DNA from 2 places in the Shewanella sp. 10N.286.52.C2 genome. Region 2 is predicted to be linked to the other one. Evidence: riboswitches for the same ligand, from Rfam matches in the RefSeq annotation. Region 2 holds a riboswitch; the other holds the start of a gene.

Region 1 (9,725 bases), on a different contig from region 2:
TATCATCTAGTTTATGGTCAGCTTGTGGTTGAAGTCTGATCTAGCACGATTTATATCCAGTGATTCAAAAGCGACAGGAGGCGCGAGTAATGAACCAAGGTGGTGATAAACATTTAACACAAGGATTGGCAGAAAACACTAATTTTGAACCGGGTGCTAGTGGAAATTCGACAGGCTTAAATGGCACACAAGTTTCACATGGACAGCTTTACATAAATGCAAGCCGCCAAGAATCTGCGGTTGAAGTGATAGATTTCTGTGATCATGTTGTGATGTTACAAACGGTGAATGCAACTAGCACTGAAGTAACTAGCACTGAAATAATGAGCACTGATGTAATTAAAGCCCAAACATTACCGCTGATCTGTGGGCTGATCGACAATCAAAATAATCAAGGTCGCTTTTTAAAACAAAATTCTGATAACGAGTTTAAAAAGATACTGACATCACCATCGAGCATTATTGTTGCAGGGCTACATGTTGTGCTGGTGTTTATGCTATTTTCCTTAGCTGATAACACCATTAGCCATTTTGTCGAGATCAGCCGTGAACAAGCCGTTAAAGCTGCGACATCTGAAAGTAACAACCAAGAAATAAAAGCCTACTTTTTAACGGCTGAGCAAATTACCCAGCTAGCTAAGACCCTGCCAAGTGAACAAGCCTTGATTGAAGAGGTCGTCAGTGAAGTCATTACCAATGAAGAAATAATCGATCAAACTATATCGAACAAACAAAGTACTAATAAGGTTGTCGATACAAGCTCAATAGCGCCTGCAGTTGCAACTAGCCCAAAAGATACTGTCAATCAAAAGGCAATTTCCCCAAAGCCTATTGACCAAAAAGCTGTTAACCAAAAGCCCATTGACTACAAGCCCATAATTGAAAAATTGCCAATAGCAGAAGCAGTGCAAGCCGAAACGCACCAGTTCGATTGGTCTTCAGTTGATAGCATGTATCTGCAGCAGCAAAAAGATAGCAGTAACGAACATCTATTTAAGCCACAATTGTTTAATGAAACCATCTCAGAGGCCAATACCATAACAAGCGACAATTTATCGGCCATCAATCAAGCTAGCCATTCCTTTATAAATAAACTCAATCAACAACAAGTTAATCAGCAAATAAGTCAGCAAGCCCATTTAGCGACTTCTGTTAGTGGTGCCAGCACCAGTGAGTTAACCCCTGAAATGGATGATATAGAGTTAATAGTAATAGAAGATAAGCGCCAACCAACTACCCTCAATCATCGTTTAGATCCAAATAGAATTGTTAAGATTGGTGAAACTTGCCATCGATTGGTGGCATTACCAACCCAAATTAACCCTTATGCCGAAGGCTTAGATTTAGGACACCCATGTGAAGGAGGCAAAACAAAAAAAGCACTAGATAACGCCATTCAACAACGCTTATCGAAACTTAAATTACCTTGAACTGTTCAGACTTTCACAAAAGATTTATTTCAACAACATCAAAAATGAATAATATTTATCAAATTTATTTATCAAATTATTTCTGTATTAATTGGGTCTTAATCGCTTGGTTGTAAATTAAATTCATATATAACAGTATTTTAATTAGTGAAATAATTTAACTCATATTCCGATTCGAAAATTGTCATAGACTTGTATTTTATTAAATAAGCTGACTATACTGCAGCCATCTTGTCGGAGTGCCTTTATGGCTGAGACCGTTTATTCGGGATCCGTTGAACCTGATCAGGCTAGAACCTGCGAAGGAAACAAGCAGTTAATTTGCTTATTTTTACCCTACAGTCAGCAGCAATTTTATAGTGAATGGCTGCGTGGCTAGATCATAAATATTAGTGCAAAATAAAAGATAGAATTAATTAAAGCAGAGTTATTGCTGAAGTTAATTTAACCCGCCATTTGCCGATATTTAAGGTCCAAAGTTAAGGTGTAAATTCAAGTCAATTACAGAGTTAATGTTAACTCGCTCGTCATCAACAATTCTCCAGGCAAGCAACTCTATTTTTTTATTTTGAGGTTGCTTATGTCAAATCGTCGTGAAACCCGCGCTCAAGCGCAAAATTTTATTGAAACCCTAAAACCTTTACAGCACCCAAATTCTGAAAAGATCTATCTGAGCGGATCCCGCCCCGATCTGTTAGTGGGCATGCGTCAAATTCATCAAAGCGATACTATCCTTGGCGGTAGTGAAGATGCGCCCGTGACTGAAGCCAACCCAGCCATTAAAGTTTATGATTGCGCCGGTGCCTATTCAGATCCTGATGCTGAAATTAATGTCCGTTTAGGCTTAAACAAGTTTCGCCAAGCTTGGATTGAAGAGCGCGAAGATACAGAGCAACTTGATGGAGTTAGCTCTGACTTTACCCAACAGCGTTTGGTTGACGACGGTTTAGATCATTTGCGTTTTGAAGCCCTTGTTCGCCCTAAAAAAGCCAAGTCAGGCCGCCGCGTTACTCAAATGCATTACGCTCGTAAAGGCATTATCACACCTGAGATGGAATATATTGCCATTCGCGAGAATATGGCTAGAGAGCAAGTCACTGATGAGATTTTGACTCAAAAAGCCCCCGGTGAAGCTTTTGGCGCTCACATTGGCCAGCCTATTACCGCTGAATTTGTCCGTGATGAAGTTGCCCGCGGCCGCGCCATTATCCCGTTAAACATTAATCATCCAGAAGCTGAGCCAATGATCATTGGGCGTAACTTTTTAGTCAAAGTTAATGCCAATATTGGTAATTCTGCTGTGACGTCTTCAATTGAAGAAGAAGTTGAAAAGCTGGTCTGGTCAACGAGGTGGGGCGCTGACACTGTAATGGATTTGTCTACGGGGCGCTATATCCATGAAACCCGTGAATGGGTCATTCGAAACTCTCCTGTCCCCATTGGTACAGTGCCCATCTATCAAGCGTTAGAAAAAGTAAATGGTGTCGCTGAAGACCTAAATTGGGACATTTTCAAAGATACCTTGATTGAACAGGCAGAGCAGGGCGTCGATTACTTTACCATCCATGCTGGGGTACTGCTGCGTTATGTACCAATGACGGCAAAACGTCTTACTGGCATCGTTTCTCGTGGTGGTTCCATCATGGCAAAGTGGTGTTTAAGTCACCATAAAGAAAGTTTTTTGTATGAGCACTTTAGAGAGATTTGCGAAATCTGCGCTGCCTACGATGTGTCATTGTCATTAGGCGATGGTATGCGGCCGGGCAGTATTGCCGATGCCAATGATGAAGCGCAATTTGCTGAATTAGAAACCTTAGGCGAGCTGGTTAACATTGCTTGGGAAAATGATGTGCAAACCATCATTGAAGGCCCAGGCCATGTACCGATGCAGCTCATTAAAGTGAATATGGAAAAGCAGCTTGCCCATTGTGATGAAGCGCCTTTTTACACACTCGGCCCACAAACCACCGATATTGCGCCAGGTTATGATCACTTCACCTCAGGGATAGGGGCGGCAATGATGGCTTGGTATGGCGTGGCCATGCTGTGCTATGTCACTCCTAAAGAGCATTTAGGTTTACCGAATAAAGAAGACGTTAAACAAGGACTTATCGCTTATAAAATTGCAGCTCATGCTGCCGATGTGGCTAAAGGTCACCCTGGTGCGCAAATTCGTGATAATGCCTTATCAAAAGCAAGGTTCGAATTTCGCTGGGAAGATCAATATAACTTAGGCTTAGACCCAGATACCGCTCGTGCTTATCACGATGAATCGCTCCCCCAAGAGTCTGCCAAAGTTGCGCATTTTTGTTCTATGTGTGGGCCAAAGTTTTGCTCAATGAAAATCACTCAAGAAGTGCGTGAATACGCTGCAAAGCAAGCGCGTGATCAGTTACAAAAGGTGAACGTGCTTGACGCTAGCGAATTTAAACACCTGCAGGCACACTCTAATCACAATGTTAATTCCGTAGACGCAAGTGCAGATATAAGCGTTAGTAGCGGTGTAGATATTCAATCAGCCATGGCACAAAAGTCAGCTGAATTTAAAGCCACAGGCTATGCAATTTATCATCCGTTACCTTCTAAGCCAGACACAGCAACAAGCGCAGATTTAGCTGTTAAGACCACTGCTGAATTAGAGGCTTAACCATGAATGTTTCACAACCACATAGCTTAGAAACCATGTCGCCCATCGTCTGGACTATTGCCGGTTCAGATAGTGGTGGCGGCGCCGGCATACAGGCAGATTTAGCAACTATAAATGACTTACAGTGTTTTGGCTGCAGCACAATTACCACTGTTACTGCGCAAAATTCGGTGGCTGTAACACTAGTCGAGGCTGTGTCAGAATCCATCTTATTGGCTCAGCTAAATACACTTGCTAGCGATTTAGCGCCAGCAGCTATAAAAATTGGCTTAATTGCCAAACAACAACAATTGGTACTCATTGCTCATTGGTTAAAGGCATTTAAAAGTCAGAGTTTAGCTAACGAGCTGATCCCGATTATTTTAGATCCTGTCATGGTTGCCAGTAGTGGTGATAGCTTAAATGAGCGCGCAAAAAAGCCGTTAGATTTTAGCCCTTTTAAAGGCCTAATTAGCTTAATTACCCCTAATGTTAGGGAGTTACACACGCTGACTGATACTAACAGCGTGGCATTTGAACCTCAGTGCACAATTAAAAGCCAAAGCCTAGACTCAAGTGATGGTTTTTATAGTGCGGCAGCGCAACTGGTTAAACAGCTTCATTGTCATGTGCTCGCCAAAGGCGGTGATGCAGTATGGCAACAAACCAAAGCCAATGATTTGTTCATTTGCCGTAAAGTTCACGGCGTGAGTGACGCCCATCAATATCAAGCTTATTGGCTTAATAGCGAGCGAGTTAATACAAGTAATAACCATGGCACAGGTTGCACCTTATCCACTGCGATAGCATGCTTTTTAGCCCATAACTATGTACTTCATGATGCCGTTGTGATGGCAAAAGCATATGTACTCAAGGGATTAGTGTGCAGTGAATCATTTGGTAAAGGCGCAGGGCCAGTGGCAAAAACCGCTTGGCCTGATGAAATACAATACTACCCTGAAATTACTGCCGTAAGTGGCGCTGAAATTAACAATTTAGGCAAAACACAGCAAGAATTAGCTGCTGGTGGAAAGTTTAGCAATGGATTAATAAATACAGCTCAGGGCTACCTAGATTGCCGCTTTCCTGCGCTGCATAAGGGCATTGGTGTTTATCCGGTTGTGGATGACGTGACTATGCTGCAAAGTGTGTTAGAAGCCAATTGCACCACAGTGCAGCTGCGAATTAAAGCTAATGCTGTCAATGAGGTCTCTAATGATGCTCAGCAAACCAAACTAGTACAAGATATTAGCCGCGCAATAGCTCTGGGTAAGCAATATAACGCCCAAGTGTTTATTAACGATCATTGGCAACTGGCAATACAGCTTGGTGCATTCGGGGTTCATTTAGGTCAAGAAGACCTTGAGTTAGCTGACTTAAATGAAATTTCAGCGGCAGGGCTAGCCCTTGGGTTATCTAGCCACAGCGTATTTGAAATTCTATTAGCTCAGCAATTAAATCCATCCTATATCGCCTTAGGGCATATTTTCCCAACGACCACTAAGGTGATGCCGTCAAAGCCTCAAGGCTTAGCAAAATTAGCACGCTACAGTGCATTACTTAATAACGTATGCCCAACCGTGGCCATCGGTGGTATTGATGCAAGTGTTATAACGGATATCAAAGCCACTGGGGTTGATAGTGTTGCCGTGGTAAGAGCCATTACTGAAGCAGAAAACCCTGCCAAGGCTTATTCATTGTTAGAGCAGCAATGGCATCTAGCGGCTGCACAACAACCTCAGCAACAACCTCAGCAACAGCCAAGGCAATCACATGTAAAATCCCACAAGCCATCAGTGAAACTACAGCAGTGTGAGCCAGTGTCATGACGATTACACAACAGCGTCAAGCTAATAAGAGTGGGCTCACTTCCAAGCAGTTTATCAAGTATGCCAGTCATATTTTACTGACTGATATGGGTGAGCTTGGTCAGCTTAAATTACTTAATAGCCGGCTACTGATCATCGGAATCGGTGGTTTAGGTCACAGTGTTGCCCAGCAATTGGCCGCCGCGGGAGTTGGAGAACTGATATTGATGGATCATGACAAGGTAGAGCTTTCAAATCTGTCGCGGCAATTACTTTTTGACGAACAAGATATTGGTTTAAGTAAAGCGCTGCTTGCCAAAGATAAGTTAGCAGCAGCCTATGAAGACGTAAATATCATGGCAATTGAGCAGGCCTTTGGCGCTGATACAGATGGTGCAAAATTAGTTGAATCTGTCGATCTGGTGTTTGATTGCACTGACAACTTTACTAGCCGCTTAATGATTAATGAAGTTTGTGTTCGTCACGCTACAGGGCTAATTAGCGCAGCGATTTCCGCTAATGATGGGCAATTATTTTGCAGCTCAACTGACTATCCGCAAAGGGGCTGTTATCAATGCCTGTACCCACAAGATACTCATGTTTCACAAACATGTGTATCAATGGGGGTTAACACTGCTGCTGTTCAAACGGTTGCATCAATGCAAAGTTTATTGGGGCTAAATTGGTTAACAGCCGATGACTTAGGCAAAGGCCAGCTAGCGGGTAAGTTACATGTGTTTAATGCTAAAAGCTTGCAATGGCAGATTATACAAATGAATCAAGACCCTAAATGTAGTTGTTGTAGCGCAGCTATTACAGCGTCAACAAATGACGTCAACTCATGCAGATAACTTTACCGCAAAAGGATTAAACATGATTGAAATTGAATTTAATGGCCAACCAGAGCAGTTGCAACAAGCGCCAAGCTTATTAGCGCTAATAGAGTCTAAACAACTTAATCCCAAAGCACTGGCATTAGTGCTCAATCAACAAGTTGTACCAAGAAGTCGCTGGCAGGCCATTCAATGCCAGCCTAATGATAAAGTAGACGTCTTTTCAGCTGTAGCAGGGGGGTGATTATGTTAACCATAGCCGGACATCAATTTGAGTCTCGTTTATTTACAGGTACAGGAAAGTTTAGCGATGCTAACACTATGCTAGCTGCCATTGAAGCCTCTAACTCACAATTAGTGACCCTCGCAATGAAGCGTATTGATCATAGTAAAGACTATGATGACTTGTTGACGCCATTACAGCAAATGGGAGTTAAGTTATTACCCAATACTGCAGGGGCAAGAACCGCTAAAGAAGCTATTTTTGCAGCAGAACTTGCCAGTGAAATGCTTGGCACAAAGTGGATCAAACTTGAAATCCATCCAGATCCGAAATACTTGATGCCAGATGCTATTGAAACCCTTAAAGCTGCCGAAGTCTTGTGTAAAAAAGGCTTTATTGTGTTGCCTTATGTTCATGCAGATCCTGTGCTGTGTTACCGGCTAGAGGAAGTGGGCTGCGCCGCTGTGATGCCGTTAGGCAGTCCTATCGGCAGTAATCAAGGTTTAGCCACTGAGCCTTTTTTAGAGATGATCATTGAGCAAGCTAATGTGCCGGTGGTTGTTGATGCTGGGATTGGCGCACCTTCGCAAGCTAGCCGAGCAATGGAGCTGGGCGCAGATGCCGTGCTAGTCAATACTGCGATTGCCAGTAGTCAATCTCCCATAGTGATGGCGCGGTGTTTTGATTTTGCGGTTAGAACCGGTCGTGATGCCTATACCGCCGGACTTGGCAGTGTTACCAAACAGGCAGAACATACTAGCCCGCTGACGCAATTTTTACATCTGTAAGCCAGATTATTCCCTTACAGGTGAATGATTTGGTTTGAGTAATTTAACTTTGAATGCGGTTGGTTCAACAAATTAAGTTAATAGAGTGGCGCACCATGAGTTTTGTCGAGCAATTTAAACAGCTAGATTTAATCGATTTATCAATGCGGATTAATAGCAGCACTGAAGCTGATGTGCAACAAGCATTACAGCGCCCCCAAGGTCATATTGACAGTTTAATCGCGCTTTTATCGCCTGCAGCATTACCTTTTTTAGAAACGATGGCGCAGCGGGCATATCAGATAACCCGGCAACGCTTTGGGGCTAATATTGGTTTATACCTGCCATTGTATTTATCTAACTTGTGCGCAAATGAGTGTGACTATTGCGGTTTTTCTATGAGTAATAAACTCAAACGAAAAACCTTAACAGAGACCGAATTATTAGCTGAAATTCAAATCATTAAACAGCGAGGTTTTGATTCAATATTACTGGTTTCTGGAGAACATGAAACCAAAGTAGGCATTGAATACTTTAAAACCATCTTGCCACTGGTAAAACAGCATTTCAGTTATGTAGCAATCGAAGTACAGCCTTTGGCGCAAGATGAATACGCCCAGCTGGTGGGGTTAGGGCTCGATGCTGTGATGGTATATCAAGAAACTTATCATCGCCAAACCTATGCCAAGCATCATACCAGAGGTAAAAAACAAGACTTTACTTATCGGCTCACTACACCAGAAAGGGTCGCGGCGGCTGGGGTTGATAAAGTGGGATTAGGGGTATTGCTCGGATTAGACAGTTGGCGCGTAGATGCGTTATTAATGGGCTATCATTTGGCCTATTTAGAAAAACATCACTGGCGCAGTCGTTACAGTATTTCTTTACCGAGATTAAGACCGTGTACCGGTGGAATTAGTCCTAAAGTCGAATTAACTGATGTGGGCTTAGTGCAATTGATCTGTGCGTTTCGATTGTTTAACCCCCAGCTTGAAATTAGTTTATCTACCAGAGAAACCCAGCAGTTACGTAACAACTTATTGCCTTTAGGGGTGACTCATATCAGCGCTGGCAGCTCTACCCAACCTGGTGGTTATCAAAATCCCAACACCCAGTTGGATCAATTTGAAATCTCAGATGAGCGCAGCGCGGTGCAAATGGTGCAGCAAATACAAAAGTCAGGGCTTAACCCAGTATGGAAAGATTGGGAGACAAACTGGTATTAGTTTTTAAATTGGTATGCATTTTATCAAGACTATTCAATGTGATATAACTTGCTATTAGGTTGTTTCAAAAGGAGTTGTATCATGGAAATAGCATCAAGTTTTACCCTCGGTGTTCAAGGACTGCAACAGGCGCACAATGATTTAGCGCAGGCGACCACGGCGGTAGCCATCCCAGAAACGCTAAGTTCTGCCTCAGTACTAATAACTGCAGATAGCGTCACGCTTAGCTCGCAAACAGCGGCCCTGATTGATGCTCAGCAAGCTATTTCTCACGCCGAGGTTGCAGTAGATGTGATAAATGTCTGGTCTGAAAACATTGGCACCATAATCGATGTCTCAGTGTAGAACTCAATGTAACTTGAGCTGGCATTAATGACTTTGAGTATCATTAAAGCTAAATAAATCAGATATCTATCAAGGCTTGTTTTGGTCAATATCGTGCTGTAATAAAATTAAAGATTCTAACAATTTACTGGCAGGCCCCTGATTATCTCGGTTAGGGATAACCAAAGTTAATGCAATTTTACGACTTTTACTGCCTTTAAGAATAAGCCTAGCGAGCTTACCTTGGCGAATATCATCCTCGACCAAATAAGCGGGCGCCCAACAAAAGCCAATGCCACTTTGTAACACGTTTTTTGCTTCGTGAAAGTTTGATACTGTCCAGCGCTGCTCTGACTTTAACCAACCAGTATCTACTGATTTTTCAGTTGCAGTGTCTTTAATGACCACTTGTAAGTGCTGCGCCAGCTCTGTTTCATCGGCAACAATACCGCACTGGGTTAATGGATGAGTCGGACTGCATACAAGGT
Region 2 (9,725 bases):
TTTGGTGCTTGTGCTCATACCACTGTTAATCGTATTGCATATTATGTTTTGCTACCGCGCGATTAACACAGCAGCAAAGATAGATAACGTTAAACGTTATCTATGGGGAACAATAAGCCTATTTTTAGGCCCGTTAGGCTATTACTTATATCAGAACTTGCTGCCGTTAGATGCATTAGACCCAAGCGACTAAGACATTTAATTATAACGAGCAAAGTCACCGACCTAGGTAACTCAAACATTTTTATTTAAAAATATTAAATATAGTGATTCCACAACTGGAGTCACTATATTTTTATTAACGCTTTTGATCGCCTTTATAATTAGCACTGTTCTCGAGTTCAGCAATTAAGTTGATAAGCCCACTTCATAGAAACAGGTTATAAATATCGAGCGAATTGTCGGCCTGGTTTTAACGGTTTAAGCGGCGCTTTAACCGCAGGGGTGCCGATATACAAAAAGCCCACGATTTGATCTTCAGCGGCAATACCCAAACCTTGATTAACCATCGCGTTAAAAGCAAAGTCACCAGTACGCCAAACTGCGCCCAATCCTAAAGAAAACGCTGCTTGTTGCATTGCCATGGTGGCGCAGCCCGCGGCTAACTGCTGCTCTAATAATGGCACTTTAGGATGTGACTGACTTTTGGCGACGACAGTAATGACCATTGGCGCTCGGTGTGGCATCCCTTTCACTTTGGTTAAAAAGGTTTCATCGGCCCCTTTAGACTTAGCCGCCGTAACAAATATCTCTGCTAAGGTCTCTAACCCTGCATCAGTGGCGATAATAAATTCCCAAGGGGTTAAAGCGCCGTGATCTGGCACTCTGGCAGCAGCATTAAGAATGAAGTCCAATTGTTGTTCATTCGGCGCAGGCGTTGTTAAACGAGGTGTTGACTGGCGAGTAAGTAATAATTCTGAAGCGTCCAATTGCAAAATCCCTGTCTTTTCATTGCGCAGACACATGTCCACGCCGATAATTAATCTCTCAAGAATATTAACAAAAATCCCACATTAAAGTGGGATTTTTACATGTCATGATAAATTGTTAGATGAGGTTATTAATCGCTAGCTAGCACGCTTGGCAATAAAGTGATCCACGCTGGTATATCGGCCTCCGCCCATAAATAACAGCGCAAGCAACATGATGAAATAGGTTATGGCAAACTCAATACCATTATTTAAAATAACAAAGTTGCCTGAGCTTGTGAGCCATTCGTAATTACCATGTTGCTGTAAAAGTGCTTTAGCCGCAGCAAGCTTTTCAGCAGAAGCGGTGACATTATCGTTAGCAAGCCAGGAACTGGCATCAGCAATGGCCAACCAGCCATTATTAATGTGCACCGCAAACGCCGCAACTAACATGGTTACCATCATAGGGATGGCCACTAAACGTGTAGCTAAGCCTATCAGCAGTAGCGCTCCGCCAAATAATTCGGTGCCGGCAGCTAATGCGGTCATGACTTCAGGCATAGGTATACCTAAACCCCAATCAGGATTACCAAACCAAGCCGCTGTGTCACTAAAATTAGATAACTTGTTATAACCTGCTTGCATTAATACTGGGGCTAAATAAAGTCGCAAAGCCAGTGGTGCTATGCCTTCAATGTGCCTTAATAAACTTAAAAATTGCTGATATAGGTTCACCATGATAATTCCTTAACCTTGCTGCGATAATTACATCATTAGACCTTGGAATAACAAGTTTTATTTCATCTATTTACATCAGCTATAAATTAACGCTCCACATCGTCAGACAGATCTTGTAAATCCTCAATTAACGTGACTATTTTTTTGTTTAAATGACGGCGCTGCTTGCTGGATAAACTGTGATTAATTTCAATCATTAACTGACCAAATAATCGAGTATTTCTATCTGCATTTTGCTGATAGATTGCCGATTTTAATTCATCTGGCTGGGTCATTAATAACCGCATTCTCTGCTCAAGTAAGGCTGTATCATCTCGTTGACTCAGCGCAGTTTCAAACTGACGTAACCATTCAAGTCGATACTCTAGCCACATATCAAGGGTTGCTAAACGCTGTTGATTAAACGCTTTAATTAACACTTCTTGTTCTGCTGTGGTGCTTCCTAACCAATCATCAACCCGATTGATGGTTCTTTTGTTGGCATCGGCGACTAATTCTAGTTGGTTTTTTCCTGCATACTTGGCATCTAATTCATCATTATCAAGTTTAAGCTGAGTAATAATAGATTTAACTTGTTGATCGCTTAAGCTAGTAATAATAGGTAGTAAATCGGGTAGTAAAAATTCAAAAACACGAAACCAATGGGCTTTAGCTGCAGTAACTTGTTGCTCCCAAATTTCAATGGTGAGCGTGTGTTTATTAATATTGTCGGAAAGTTGCTGCAGCTGCTCGCTATAGCGAGCCAATTCTTGCTGTTGATGCCAAAGCAAAAACTTATCTAGCAGCTTATCAAATTGAGCTTGTTGAGATTTATCTAATTCTACATATTCATCAACGCGCCACTCAATGGCCCAGTCGAGAAAGAAGTAACTAAATTTGGTGGAACATCCTGCTAAAAAGATAACAAGTAATATTGGAATTAATGGCTTTTTCAACGGTCATTCTCCCCTACAAACAGCATAAGTTAAGAATAATAGCCTTATGGCACTAAAGATAGGTATTTGTTGAATAAGTTAAAATATTGCTGAGGAGATAATTGCTGGTTAGCTGCCATCATTAAAGCCCAAGCTGCGGCAAATAGCCAAAAGCAATGAGCCATTTCAGCGAGGTAGTCAGTACAATCATGAGTCAAATTCAGCTGATGTCGTAGATATTTTTCCGTCAGTTGTTTTACTTGCTCTTGAGTTAATTGATGCGTCACCACCACGGCGACTAAATCAAACAGCGGATGACTGGCAGCGCAATATTCAAAATCAATACACTTAAGTTGTTTACCATCAAACAGTAAATTATACGGCGACAAATCTCGGTGACAGAACTGCGGCGAAATCACGCAGGTTTCTAGTTGTTCAAGCCAAATAGCCATTTGGGCATATTTACTGGTTAATTTTCGATAAAGCTGCTGCCATGTCACTAACGCCTGAGTTTCATCAGCATCGCCTTTGTTTGCGACGCTTGCATCAGCAATTGAGTTGCCTAAGTCAGATAATGAGTTTACATAAACTTGCCATTGCTGAGTCATGGTAATTTGTTTCGTCGGCAAAGGTAATTTTGATAGCGGGGTTAATAACCCCAGTAGGTGAGCAACAGGGTCTAGCGCCGCAAACACCGACTGCTGTGGGCGCTTGTTATCATAAAAACTAAACTCGGCGACATAATTTGACCATAAGTGATTATTTTCAGGTATAAACTGACTTAGGTAAAAACGTTTATCATCACTAAGCCAAATTAATTTAGGCGCCCGATTAATGGCTTCAACCAAGCGCCAACTGCTCACTTCGTTGTCTCGTTCACACCACGGGGCATTATCTTGATTAACCCGTAATACCCAATCGCTATCACTTAAGGCTATATGGAAGTTTTGGTTACTTAATCCATCAGATAACACTTTAACCCCATGACAATCTGCTTCAATCTTATCGGCTAATATATTCGGTAATTGGCGTTTAATATCCGCAGGTAGCCATTGCCATGGGTTAAAGTGACTCATTATCTAAATAGCCATTAGCTTGCTAAGGCTGCATCATCTGGTGCATGATTTTGCAGCATTTTTTTACGCCACATAAAGTAACCGCTGACAGCCATAAATAAATACAGGATAAGTAAACCAGAAGTTAGCATTAAACCTTTTTGAAGGTATAAGTAAATTGATAGCGAATTAATCACCATCCAGTAATACCAATTTTCTATTACCTTTTTCGCCACTAGATAAGTAGTCATCACCGCAAAACAGGTTGTTAATGCATCAAGATATGGAAAGGAAGCACTTGTATTTGTGGCCATTAAGTAGCCCACAATCAAGGATACACCACTAGTAACGGCAATAATCACTAAGTGTTTGTTTAGAGACCAACTAATAATTGGCAGTTCAGTTTGATGACGACTGTCAGCACCATAGCGCCACAGCCAAAAGCCATAAATCGCCATCGCCATGTAATATACATTTAGCACTGATTCCATCAACAATGACACATTCCAAAACAGCACTGTGTATATGGCAGTACTGGCAAAGGCTGCCGCCCAACACCAAATATTGGTTTTCATGGCTAATATCAAATACGCAATTGCCAGAATCACTGCAACAGCTTCCCAGCCTGTCATTACAGACACTTCAGTAATGGCAATTTGTATTGATTGAACGATCTCAGATAACATAACGTTGGCTACTATTTCATTACTATGATGAATTTTCAGGTTATTCGGTGTGGCTTAAATCAAGCTCGCCACCAATAAATTTACATACAAATACTGCTTTGCCCCATTTTTGATGGGCCGCTTCCATTTCGGTTGCTAGCATGGCCATCACATCTGCGTATTCACCGCACACCTGAGTCGCCATCGCATTGGTTTTACGTTCAATATTAGGGTAGCTATCTACTCGGCCAATAAACCACTTTATCGGGTCTAAATAGTTTTCATTAAATGGATACATGCTGATTTCGGCAGTCAATTTCATGGAAATTCCTTAATCGTGATAAAAATACCGTCATAGTCTATCAAAGTTTAAGGTAAAAAACTTTTCAAAACATGACGGCAATTTAGTGTTAAGTATTGTTATTATTAAATAAATCAACTGTAACCCAACAGGTTAACAGCCCCTTTTAATTAACATAGTTTGCAGCCAAGCTACATAAACTTGACGTTTAAGGTAATACCTAGCTGACGTGGATCGCCGAAACGTACATATTGCTTATCGGCCCAATCTAAGTCTGGTTCATTACCAAAGTAGAAGCCTCTGGTGCCATATTGCTCGTCAAATAAGTTGCGGCCCCATAAATACGCTGACCACATTTGTGTTTCATAACCCACTCGAGCATTGAAAATAGTATAAGCGTCTGACTTTGATTCGTTACTATCAGAGTAGTAAAAATCACTTTTACCGCTAGCATTTAAATTGGTAAACCAGCCAGAATCACTGACATAGCTCATGCCTGCGCTATAAGTAAATTTTGGCGCATGGGCTTGCTCTCGACCTGTTAAATCTACGACATTGCCATATTTATCCTTGTATTGATAATCACCATAGGTGGCTTCTAACCAACCTGCACTACCGTAGAATTGAATGTTATCGGTGGCATAGTAGGTAAAGTCGATTTCGGCGCCGTAGTTTTCAGCACTACCTGCATTTTCGGTAAATAGAATGAAGCGCTGCTGATCATCAGGGTCTTGTTGTGATGCCGCCACTTGCTGATCGCGTCGATCCATATAGAAGAATGCCAAGTTGGTGTCTAATTGACCTTGTAACCACGAAGATTTGAGCCCTAACTCGTAGTTATATAAGATTTCAGTATCAAACTCTTTTTTATCGGCTAATTCAGCTGGCAAACTCATGTTAAAGCCACCCGCTTTGTAACCGCGAGCAATACGCAGATAGGTATTATGGTCTTGGTTTATGGCTTTAGATAGCGCTAAATGACCGCCCCACATGTTTTCGCTAGGTGAGAATTTATCACCATTACTGTCTGAATATTCACTTTCTCGACGCTCTAAACGAACCCCAGCTGAAAATACATAACCATTACTAAACTGGGTATCGGTTTGAGCAAAAATAGCATAGTTGGTCGCTTCATATTCCGATTGCAGCACTTCATCTGGCCAGCCATTGTATTCAGAATATAAGTCATTATCCTCTTGAAGGTTCATGCCATATAAGCCCATTAACCAATCAGTCGAATCGTTAAAAATTCGGCCAGCTTCGTTTGAGCTGATACGAAGTTCCTGTGACACGGTTTTACGCTCACCCTGTTTATCCCAGGTGTAATCATAAACACATGGCTCAGTCCCAATCACGTTCCAGTCATCATCATAAATGCTGCATTGTTTCGAATCCCAGTAATCAGGGTTGGCCCAATCGCCGTCATAATTATGGTGATGATCGGTTTGTGCAAATGAAGTTAACGAGGTGAGTTCGAACTTTTCAAAACTGCTGAATGTGGCTTTTAAGCCAGCACCAGTGGTCTTTTGCGCATCAACACCAGGCTTATCGGTAATTGTTTCAAAGCCATTATTATCTAACGTCCAAGCATCATAGCCATTATCAAAATTAGCATGTAAAAAGGTTAAATCCAGTTGCACATCATCTGCAGCATACCAACGCAATTTAGCACGGGCAGTGAATTCATCACGGCCATTGGTATCTTCACGTTCTAGATAAGTATTGTCGCGGTAACCATTTTGCGAATGTTGCTCTAAAGACACCCGATAAAGTAGCTTACCAGAGTCAGTTATTGGGCCAGAGCTAAAACCGGAGAAGGTTTGTAAGTCATCGTCACCAAGAGAGACTTGTGCGCCATGTTCAAACACATCGGTGGGATCGTTACTTTTAAGGTATATAAGACCCGCTAACGCATTGGCGCCATATTGTGTACCTTGTGGGCCACGAAGAACTTCAACCTGTTGCATATCGTACATGCTCGACACCATGCCGATCCCAGATAAATCGATATCATCAACAATGAAGCCAACAGAAGAATTTGGCGCGCCTTGATATTCTTCTTGCTCACCCACACCACGAATTTGGAAATACTTTGGCCGAGAGCTGCCGCCAGACCAGTTAAAATTAGCAATAGAGTTTAATACATCTTCAAAATGTTGAGCGCCCTCATCTTGCAATTGTTGGCTATCGATGACGGTAACACTGGATGGCACTTTTTCTAGCGCTATATTACTAAAGTCAGCGTTAACCACTATGACTTCCATTTTTTCAGCAGCGGGCGCCACGCGTTCAACATTTTCTGTTTGAGCGACAACGGAAGTGGATAAAACGGCAAGAATGGCAATCGCTAATGGCGATTTAGATTTTATTACAGACATAGGACCTCAAATTATAATTTTGAGATCCGGCAAGCATAGTGAATTAGTTATGTGCATCCATGACTGTCATTACAATTATCAGTTATTAAATTGGTGTCGTTTTTCGTTTACGACTTGGTTTATGACTGAGTTAATGACTAACATTTACGGCAAAGCATGCAGCCTATTCCTACGCCGGTATGAGCCGGATCAGGTTCTAAGGGTTTGTCTTTAGACATCTCAGTTTATCAACACGATAAACACCCCTTGGCGCGGCGGATTATAAACTATCCTTCATCTGTGCAACAGCACTAACAGGCACTTTTTATTAACTATTTAAGTACAAAAAATTATCACATAGATATTTTTATGATTAGCTAAGCCTATAAAACAAAAAACACGCAATTAAGCGTGTTTTATATTTTAAAAGATACACTTAGTTAGAGAATGCTTCTCTTACATATACTTCAAAACGGCTTGCATTGGCATTAGGGGCAACGGCGCTAACCTGCATTTGTTGTTTGCCATGTAGCTTTAATGACTTCCAGCTGCTTGCTTCATCTTCAATGGTAAAGCCACCAACATCAAACCAAGTAAACTTATATTGCAGCCTTAAATCCGTTGACACCTTGCTAATGATTAATGCAGAACCTTGCAATAAATCCGCTTGCGTTCTGACATTGACTTGCTCAACAGCGACTTTACTCGCAAAAGAGTTATTATCAACTCTCACTTCGCTATTAGAGCTAACCATGACTCCCGCGGTATGATTAGCACAGGCTGATAGCATTAACGCTAGCGATATCATTATTACTCTTAATGTCATCATTAATTCCTTTTTTTAAGTATTAAAAATAAATGGTCGGCTCAGTGTCAAACAGCTTGCTCATCTATGCATCAACTGTGTGTTACTTCTACTGATCAAGCAAGAAATGCGCTCTCGCAGTAGCAATTAGCTGCTTACGATTTTTCTGCCAGCAATTAATGCTAACATTAGCAACTCGGCGTCCTTGACGAGTAATTTTACATTCAGCAAACGTATCTTGATGTAAACCCGCACGTAAATAATCAATTGAAAAATCGATAATTTTTGGCACTTTCTTAGCTTGCATAAATACCATTAACTGCACAATCGCCGACATTTCCATAAAGCCAGCAATAACCCCGCCATGTATGGCTGGCAGAATAGGATTACCAATGTTGTCATCTTTAGTTGGCAGCTTAAATACCATTTCATCACCAAAGCGATCAACACTCATCCCGATAAATTGGGTATAAGGGACTTTCTCTAATAAATAACTATAGTCATTTAAATCAATGGCCCGCTTAACCACATCATGAACATTAATATCGCCCACAGTTAAACTGGCATTGCCTGCCTGCATAACTTCAACACTTTGAGTATCAGGCTGGTTATTAGCAGCTGAATTGACTGCACTTGCTTCATCAGCGCAACCCATCAAAGCTTGTCTAAACTCTTCACCCACCATTTCTGGACTAATACGCATAAATGAGCCAACAGCATGCGCAATAGGATCATCAATACTGTCTTGATAAGCAATCGCACGGGTAAACGCCACATTGGCCGACAAACGATAACATTCTGCAAATGCATACAGCGGTTTGTTTGGCTCAGCCGGTTTCATGTAGTCAACCCGTAAATCTAAGGTTGGCGATATTTCTAAGGATTTATACTTCTCTAAAATAGCGCATACAACAGAAGTGCCGGATGCGGTATCAATGATCGTAGTCACCACACCGCCGTGTATCACCCCAGTATCTGGGTCACCAATGATATCTTGGCTATAAGGCAACTCCAGTAATACGTGATGTTCACTGGCTTCTAACGCACTAATATTCAATCGACGGCAATGGGCAAGCTGATTAACAAATCGGCTTGCTACGCCGGTTAACGGAAAAAAATCACTGTTTATTTTCATGTTATTAGTATTAATCCAACCGACTTAGCATTGGCCCAAGTGACTTACCGCCAAGTAGATGCATATGGATATGGTAAACCTCTTGGCCACCGTGTTTATTACAGTTCATGATTAAGCGGTAACCATCTTGTGCAATACCCGCTTCATCAGCCAGCTTTGCCGCAACTGTCATCATTCGCCCTAATGCCAGTTCGTCAGATGCTTTTACATCATTGGCTGTGGGGATCAAATGGTTTGGAATAATCAGAATATGTGTTGGTGCCTGTGGGTTTATATCGCGAAAAGCGGTGACGAGCTCATCCTGAAACAAAATGTCGGCAGGAATTTCTCGGCGTATAATTTTACTGAAAATGGTTTCTTCAGCCATGATTGATCATCCTTTTGGTTATTATAATCGAAGTAGTGAAAATCATTGTTGAATGCGCTAATCAAGCAGCCAACTAAGCGCTTGCTTAACTATATAATAGCTACTGCTGCATTTGTCACTTAAGCCAAGCAAGTTTAACACTTTGCTATTAATCACTGTTGAATGTTGTTGGCACTATCAAGCCAATTTTGACAGCTCGATTAACTATAGCAACGCTCACTTACTTAGAATTTATCTAGGCATTATCACATCATTGTTATCAATGCTAAAGGGGATTTATTTGAAGTATCCCCAGCAATTAACATTGAAGTCGCTAAAAAAAGCGCTATATTTCTTGGTGGTTACCTTTAAACCTTATGCAATTAGACTTCTTTGGCATCTTTTTGATCACCACATAATGAAAGCTTGGCTTAACTTAACCATAATGAAAGCTAAGCTGCTTATGTGGTTATCGCCTTAAGGGCTGCGTCTGTGTAT

What was found. Region 2 has a riboswitch for thiamine pyrophosphate ahead of BCU94_RS11005 (TonB-dependent receptor). Riboswitches for the same ligand answer to the same signal wherever they lie in the genome.
Region 1: linked by a shared signal. The riboswitch ahead of thiC (phosphomethylpyrimidine synthase ThiC) and the one ahead of BCU94_RS11005 (TonB-dependent receptor) in region 2 are both predicted to bind thiamine pyrophosphate.

The regions. Positions count from the first base shown of each region.
Region 1 covers NZ_MCTV01000004.1:36,565-46,289, forward strand. The annotation lists gene BCU94_RS02325 (hypothetical protein) at 90-1,430, shown strand; TPP riboswitch at 1,656-1,755, shown strand; gene thiC (phosphomethylpyrimidine synthase ThiC) at 2,011-4,077, shown strand; gene thiE (thiamine phosphate synthase) at 4,080-5,885, shown strand; gene BCU94_RS02340 (HesA/MoeB/ThiF family protein) at 5,882-6,715, shown strand; gene thiS (sulfur carrier protein ThiS) at 6,738-6,941, shown strand; gene BCU94_RS02350 (thiazole synthase) at 6,944-7,708, shown strand; gene thiH (2-iminoacetate synthase ThiH) at 7,804-8,913, shown strand; gene BCU94_RS02360 (chemotaxis protein) at 8,995-9,258, shown strand; gene BCU94_RS02365 (LysR family transcriptional regulator) at 9,328-9,725, opposite strand, start outside.
Region 2 covers NZ_MCTV01000027.1:27,039-36,763, forward strand. The annotation lists gene BCU94_RS10970 (hypothetical protein) at 1-193, shown strand, start outside; gene BCU94_RS10975 (NAD(P)H nitroreductase) at 381-929, opposite strand; gene BCU94_RS10980 (DoxX family protein) at 1,068-1,655, opposite strand; gene BCU94_RS10985 (DUF6279 family lipoprotein) at 1,736-2,584, opposite strand; gene BCU94_RS10990 (phosphotransferase) at 2,629-3,639, opposite strand; gene pnuC (nicotinamide riboside transporter PnuC) at 3,654-4,304, opposite strand; gene BCU94_RS11000 (hypothetical protein) at 4,345-4,605, opposite strand; gene BCU94_RS11005 (TonB-dependent receptor) at 4,776-6,962, opposite strand; TPP riboswitch at 7,111-7,219, opposite strand; gene BCU94_RS11010 (YcfL family protein) at 7,378-7,767, opposite strand; gene BCU94_RS19905 (PaaI family thioesterase) at 7,856-8,326, opposite strand; partial or broken gene BCU94_RS19910 (PaaI family thioesterase) at 8,498-8,881, opposite strand; gene hinT (purine nucleoside phosphoramidase) at 8,892-9,248, opposite strand.